DNA from 2 places in the Fictibacillus sp. S7 genome. Region 2 is predicted to be linked to the other one. Evidence: a T-box and tRNA genes for the amino acid it is inferred to sense, from the RefSeq annotation. Region 2 holds a T-box; the other holds one or more tRNA genes.

Region 1 (3,656 bases), 1.5 Mb from region 2:
CAGCCTCCTACCTATCCTGTACAAACTGTACCAAAATCCAATATCAAGCTGCAGTAAAGCTCCATGGGGTCTTTCCGTCCTGTCGCGGGTAACCTACATCTTCACAGGTACTATAATTTCACCGGGTCTCTCGTTGAGACAGTATCCAAATCGTTACACCTTTCGTGCGGGTCGGAACTTACCCGACGAGGAATTTCGCTACCTTAGGACCGTTATAGTTACGGCCGCCGTTTACTGGGGCTTCAATTCAGAGCTTCTCCCCTAAGGGATAACCCCTCCTCTTAACCTTCCAGCACCGGGCAGGTGTCAGCCCCTATACTTCGCCTTGCGGCTTCGCAGAGACCTGTGTTTTTGCTAAACAGTCGCTTGGATCTATTCACTGCGGCTCTCTCGGGCGATAAACCCTACCAGAGCACCCCTTCTCCCGAAGTTACGGGGTCATTTTGCCGAGTTCCTTAACGAGAGTTCTCCCGATCATCTTAGGATTCTCTCCTCGCCTACCTGTGTCGGTTTGCGGTACGGGCACTTCTTTCCTCACTAGAGGCTTTTCTTGGCAGTGTAGGATCAGGGACTTCGGTACTGTAATTTCCCTCGCCGTCACAGCTCAGCCTTCACGATTGCGGGATTTGCCTCACAATCAACCTAACTGCTTAGACGCGCATTTCCATTCGCGCGCTCTCCCTACCTTCCTGCGTCCCCCCGTCGTTCAAACGGAAAGGAGGTAGTACAGGAATTTCAACCTGTTGGCCATCGCCTACGCCTTTCGGCCTCGGCTTAGGTCCCGACTAACCCTGAGCGGACGAGCCTTCCTCAGGAAACCTTAGGCTTTCGATGGACAAGATTCTCACTTGTCTTTCGCTACTCATACCGGCATTCTCACTTCAAGGCGCTCCACCAGTCCGTCCGGTCTGACTTCGCCGCACTTCGAACGCTCCCCTACCACTGTACCTGACGGTACAATCCATAGCTTCGGTGATACGTTTAGCCCCGGCACATTTTCGGCGCAGAGTCACTCGACCAGTGAGCTATTACGCACTCTTTAAATGGTGGCTGCTTCTAGGCCAACATCCTGGTTGTCTGGGCAACTCCACATCCTTTCCCACTTAACGTATACTCTGGGACCTTAGCTGATGGTCTGGGCTGTTTCCCTCTTGACTACGGATCTTATCACTCGCAGTCTGACTCCCGCGGATAAGTCTCTGGCATTCGGAGTTTGACTGAATTCGGTAACCCTGTGGGGGCCCCTAATCCAATCAGTGCTCTACCTCCAGGACTCTAGCCGCGAGGCTAGCCCTAAAGCTATTTCGGGGAGAACCAGCTATCTCCGTGTTCGATTGGCATTTCACCCCTACCCACACCTCATCCCCGCACTTTTCAACGTGCGTGGGTTCGGGCCTCCATTCAGTGGTACCTGAACTTCACCCTGGACATGGGTAGATCACACGGTTTCGGGTCTACGACAACGTACTATGGCGCCCTATTCAGACTCGCTTTCGCTGCGGCTCCGCCTTCTCGGCTTAACCTTGCATGTTATCGTAACTCGCCGGTTCATTCTACAAAAGGCACGCTGTCGCCCGTTAGTGGGCTCCAACTACTTGTAGGCACACGGTTTCAGGATCTCTTTCACTCCCCTTCCGGGGTGCTTTTCACCTTTCCGTCACGGTACTGGTTCACTATCGGTCACTAGGGAGTATTTAGCCTTGGGAGATGGTCCTCCCGGATTCCGACGGGGTTTCACGTGTCCCGCCGTACTCAGGATCCACTCAGGAGGGAACGAAGTTTCAACTACAGGGCTGTTACCTTCTTTGGCCGGCCTTTCCAGACCGCTTCATCTACCCCGTTCCTTTGTAACTCCATGTAGAGTATCCTACAACCCCAGAGGGCAAGCCCTCTGGTTTGGGCTGTTTCCGTTTCGCTCGCCGCTACTCAGGAAATCGCATTTGCTTTCTCTTCCTCCGGGTACTTAGATGTTTCAGTTCCCCGGGTCTGCCTTCTCATATCCTATGTATTCAGATATGGATACCATCCCATTACGGATGGTGGGTTCCCCCATTCGGAAATCCCCGGATCAACGCTTACTTACAGCTCCCCGAGGCATATCGGTGTTCGTCCCGTCCTTCTTCGGCTCCTAGTGCCAAGGCATCCACCGTGCGCCCTTTCTAGCTTAACCTTTAACACGATCGTAAGATCGTAAAAAAATCACTAAATCAGCGCACAACTAATGAATTAGTTGGCTTGTTTGGATGTTTCGTTATCTAGTTTTCAAGGAACATGACGTGCATTTCATCGGTGTTGCCTTCAAGAGACAACTTTTATATAATACCGACTAAAAAAGAAAATGTCAACAGCATTGTCTAATGGTGGAGCCTAACGGGATCGAACCGCTGACCTCCTGCGTGCAAGGCAGGCGCTCTCCCAGCTGAGCTAAGGCCCCATCTTGTCTTTATTAGAATGTGTATGGTGGGCCTAAATGGACTCGAACCATCGACCTCACGCTTATCAGGCGTGCGCTCTAACCAGCTGAGCTATAGGCCCATGCACCATATATAGAGAGAAGTTCTCTCAAAACCAAACAAATGCTCAGAGTAAGATTCATGAGGCACCTGAGTGCTCATGTCTCCATAGAAAGGAGGTGATCCAGCCGCACCTTCCGATACGGCTACCTTGTTACGACTTCACCCCAATCATCTGTCCCACCTTCGGCGGCTGGTTCCAAAAGGTTACCCCACCGACTTCGCGTGTTACAAACTCTCGTGGTGTGACGGGCGGTGTGTACAAGGCCCGGGAACGTATTCACCGCGGCATGCTGATCCGCGATTACTAGCAATTCCGGCTTCATGTAGGCGAGTTGCAGCCTACAATCCGAACTGAGAGTGGCTTTTTGGGATTGGCTCGGCCTCGCGGCTTCGCAACCCTTTGTACCACCCCTTGTAGCACGTGTGTAGCCCAGGTCATAAGCGGCATGATGATTTGACGTCATCCCTACCTTCCTCCGGTTTGTCACCGGCAGTCACCTTAGAGTGCCCAACTGAATGCTGGCAACTAAGGTCAAGGGTTGTGCTCGTTGCGGGACTTAACCCAACATCTCGCGACACGAGCTGACGACAACCATGCACCACCTGTCACTCTGTCCCCCGAAGGGGAAAGCGTGATCTCTCAAGTGGTCAGAGGATGTCAAGACCTGGTAAGGTTCTTCGCGTTGCTTCGAATTAAACCACATGCTCCACTGCTTGTGCGGGCCCCCGTCAATTCCTTTGAGTTTCAGCCTTGCGGCCGTACTCCCCAGGCGGAGTGCTTAATGTGTTAACGTCAGCACTGAGGGTGGATCCCCCCAACACCTAGCACTCATCGTTTACGGCGTGGACTACCAGGGTATCTAATCCTGTTTGCTCCCCACGCTTTCGCGCCTCAGCGTCAGTTACAGGCCAAAAAGCCGCCTTCGCCACTGGTGTTCCTCCACATCTCTACGCATTTCACCGCTACACGTGGAATTCCACTTTTCTCTCCTGCACTCAAGTCTCCCAGTTTCCAATGACCCTCCACGGTTGAGCCGTGGGCTTTCACATCAGACTTAAGAAACCGCCTGCGCGCGCTTTACGCCCAATAATTCCGGATAACGCTTGCCACCTACGTATTACCGCGGCTGCTGGCACGTA
Region 2 (3,656 bases):
GGCTCAATACCGATTTATACGGTGCCTTGCCAGTAATCGCCACTGAGGTGGAAAGGGATGAGTTAAACCATCCGCGATATTGGTCAGATCCTTCAAGGTAAAGATCAGCAGGACGGGTAAGATCGCTGCGTTCCTCAAGTACGCTCCAATGAGAGGAACCAGAATCAAACCATACATCCATAATATCTGTTTCTTTCGTAAATCGGCCATTCGGACTGTGCGGAGAAGTAAAGCCTTCCGGCAGAAGATCTTTTGCTTCTCGCTCAAACCACACATTGGAACCATGCTCACGGAACAAGCCCACCACATGATTGATCGTTTCTTCGGTCATAATCGGTTCGCCGTCTTCACCGTAAAACACAGGAATCGGAACGCCCCATGCACGCTGTCTGGAGATACACCAGTCTTCACGGTCTTTGATCATGTTGAACAGTCTTGTTTCTCCCCAGTTCGGAATCCAGTTTACTTCTTTTACCGCATTCAGCATATCTTCTCGCATTCCTTTGATGGAAGCAAACCATTGAGCAGTTGCCCGGAAAATAACCGGTTTCTTTGTTCTCCAGTCATGCGGATAGGAGTGGGTAATGAACGATAATTTCAACAGTGCCCCTGCTTCTTCAAGCTTTTGAGTAATGTTTTTGTTCGCTTCATCATAAAACAGGCCTTCAAAACCAGGTGCTTCTTTTGTCAGGACTCCGCGGTCATCCACAGGGCAAAGGACATCCAGGTTGTATCGTTTTCCGACAAGGAAGTCATCCTCCCCGTGTCCTGGTGCTGTATGAACAGCTCCGGTACCTGCATCCGTGGTTACATGCTCTCCACACATCACCAGTGAATCACGGTCATAGAATGGATGCTTTGCCACCACATATTCAAGCTCTTTTCCTTTTACCGTTTGGAGAACAGAAACCTCGTTCCACTCCAATTCTTTTTGCAGCTGTTCCAGAAGTGCCTGGGCGACAAGAAGCTTTCTTCCTGCTGCCTCTACAACAACATAATCCAGATCAGGGTGAACAGAAATCCCAAGGTTTGCAGGAATTGTCCACGGTGTTGTGGTCCAGATCACGATGCTCACATCCTGATCCAGTACGCCTTTGCCGTCTTTTACCGGAAATGCCACATAAATGGAGGCAGACCGTTTGTCGTAATATTCGATCTCAGCTTCAGCCAAAGCAGACTCTGAGGATGGTGACCAATACACCGGTTTTAAGCCTTTGTAGATAAATCCTCTCTTTACCATCTCGCCAAAAACCTCGATCTGGCGGGCTTCATAGGCTTTGTTCAGTGTGATATACGGGTTTTCCCAATCACCGCGCACGCCAAGGCGTTTAAACTGCCCGCGCTGGCGGTCAACTTGTGTCAGAGCATACTCCTCACATTTTTTGCGGAACTCCGCTACCGACATTTCTTTCCTTTTGACTTTACCGCTTTTAGTTAAAGCCGTTTCAATCGGAAGTCCATGAGTATCCCAGCCCGGAACATAAGGTGCATTATATCCATTCATTGATTTGTAGCGGACGATGATGTCCTTTAAGATTTTATTTTCCGCATGGCCAACGTGGATATCGCCGTTTGCATATGGAGGTCCGTCATGAAGAATAAACGAAGGACGCCCTTTTGTATGTTCCTGAACCTTTTGGTAGATGTTCAGTTCTTCCCACTTCTCTTGTACCTGCGGCTCCCTTTGAGGCAGGTTACCCCGCATCGGAAATTCCGTTTTTGGCATCAATAATGTGTCTTTGTAATTCATTGTCATCCTCCTGTATCAATAAAAAAATCATTTCAAGCATACAAAAAGGCCTTCTCGTCACATAAAGGGACGAGAAGGCCACCCGCGGTACCACCCTAATAGGTTTTCAAACCATATTGAAAACCCGCTTTGTCGTCGTATCGTGAAGTAACGCCAGGCTTACTTTAATCCGTTCAGCTTGGAAACTCCGGGGTGATCTTCCGTACAGGCCATTTACCGGTCTTCCACCATCACCGGCTCGCTTTCTTCAAAATGGGTGCTGTTCGTACTTTCCCCTTCATCGTTTGCTCTATATGATAATCTTTTAAAAATTATATGCGCAGGAAGCTTAAACGTCAAGCGTTCTACTTCATCTCCAGTTCATATTCTTCCGCCGGGTCAGCCGGATGAAGGGCATCCCAGTCCTCATTCTTCAGCATTTCCAGCTGTGCTTCAATCAGCATGCGAAACCGTGTACGGTAGACCGAAGACTGTTTTTTCAATTCTTCAATTTCCATGGCGACTTTTCTGGATTTTGCCAGAGATTCATTGATGATGCGGTCCGCGTTCTTTTCCGCTTCCTTTACAATCAGCCTGGCTTCCTTGGTTGCACTTCGCTTAACTTCCTCGCCTGTTTCCTGAGCAACCAGAATGGATTTGTTGAGTGTCTCTTCGATATTTTTAAAATAGGAAAGCTTCTCTTCCAATTTTTCGACTGTCTCTTCAAGGTGTCTTTTCTCACGGATCACGAGCTCATAATCCTTAATCACCTGATCAAGAAAATCATTTACCTCATCTTCATTATATCCGCGAAATCCCCTTGTAAACTCTTTATTGTGTATATCTAACGGTGTTAAAGGCATTTAAGCCACCTCCACTAATGATGCTTTCTCTTATCTACCTAGTTTCGACAATCGTAATGCCATTCCTTCTATTGGGAATAAATTATTGTAAAACTCCATATTGAATACGCCATTTATCTTTTTTTGTTTTTCCTTCGATGGCCATAAGCTTGCTGCGCCCGAATCCTCTCACAGATAAATAATCACCCGCTTCGACCGGGAAAGACACCTCTTCGGTCACTCTCCAGTTCACTTTTACTTTTGAACTCTGAATGAGCGGGTTAACTTTGGAACGGGACAGATTGTAGATTTCCGACAAGACAACATCAAGCCTGAGGGACGATACGGTGCCCTCCCTTATTTCATAAGACTCTGTTGATTTCATCAAATCGCCTTCTGAAACTCTTTCAAGCTTTACGCCCGCTTTGCCGATGCGATCCACATTCAGCAGTACATAATCACTGATTTCTTCCGCTGCAATGAGCTGGAGCTTGTCCCCATTTTGGATGATGTCACCAAATTTCCCCCGCTTGATTCCGAGGTTCATGAGAGAACCAAGAACATCACGGTGTTCAATGCTGACGAATTTGGATGGATAGCGGACTTCCAGGATCGACACCTCAAAATCTTTGGGCTCGGGCTGGAAATAGGAAGGATAGATGAGGGCTCTTTTTCTCTCCGAAAAAGAAGAGCCTCCCCAAAACGAAAGAGAGGCTTCTGAATCCTTTCCGATGATGCTTTGGGCGATATCCTGCTCCCTCGGATCAAGAAAATCCGTCAGCTTGACCGAATACCGCTCCTCAGCTTCATCTTTCCATTGCAATACCTGATCAATAAAAGGATATTCTTCTTTGCGAAAATGCTGATATATACTCATTTTTCCACGCTGCCTTTAATATACGGACTGGGCGATCCAATTAAATACAATTCGAACACCGGCAGAGGCAAACGTTAACGCGAATAAGGCCACAATCGGCGAAATGTCGATCATGCCAAGCGGCGGAATGATCCTTCTGAAGGGAGCCAGATAGGGTTCTACAATTCTTGCTATGAATTGTCCGATCGATGATTCCCTTGCGCTCGGG

Evidence for each region. The T-box of region 2 lies ahead of ileS (isoleucine--tRNA ligase). A T-box ahead of a tRNA ligase gene usually reads a tRNA of that ligase, here a tRNA-Ile.
Region 1: it has a tRNA-Ile gene. The T-box ahead of ileS (isoleucine--tRNA ligase) is inferred to sense a tRNA for this amino acid. The anticodon was not compared.

Annotation. Positions count from the first base shown of each region.
Region 1 is NZ_QJKL01000001.1:2,751,895-2,755,550, forward strand. Features, by position in the region: rRNA gene DMO16_RS14210 (23S ribosomal RNA) at 1-2,170, opposite strand, end outside; tRNA gene DMO16_RS14215 (tRNA-Ala) at 2,359-2,434, opposite strand; tRNA gene DMO16_RS14220 (tRNA-Ile) at 2,459-2,535, opposite strand; rRNA gene DMO16_RS14225 (16S ribosomal RNA) at 2,626-3,656, opposite strand, start outside.
Region 2 is NZ_QJKL01000001.1:1,265,679-1,269,334, forward strand. Features, by position in the region: gene ileS (isoleucine--tRNA ligase) at 1-1,750, opposite strand, end outside; T-box leader at 1,813-2,040, opposite strand; gene DMO16_RS06390 (DivIVA domain-containing protein) at 2,095-2,592, opposite strand; gene DMO16_RS06395 (RNA-binding protein) at 2,675-3,448, opposite strand; gene DMO16_RS06400 (YggT family protein) at 3,464-3,656, opposite strand, start outside.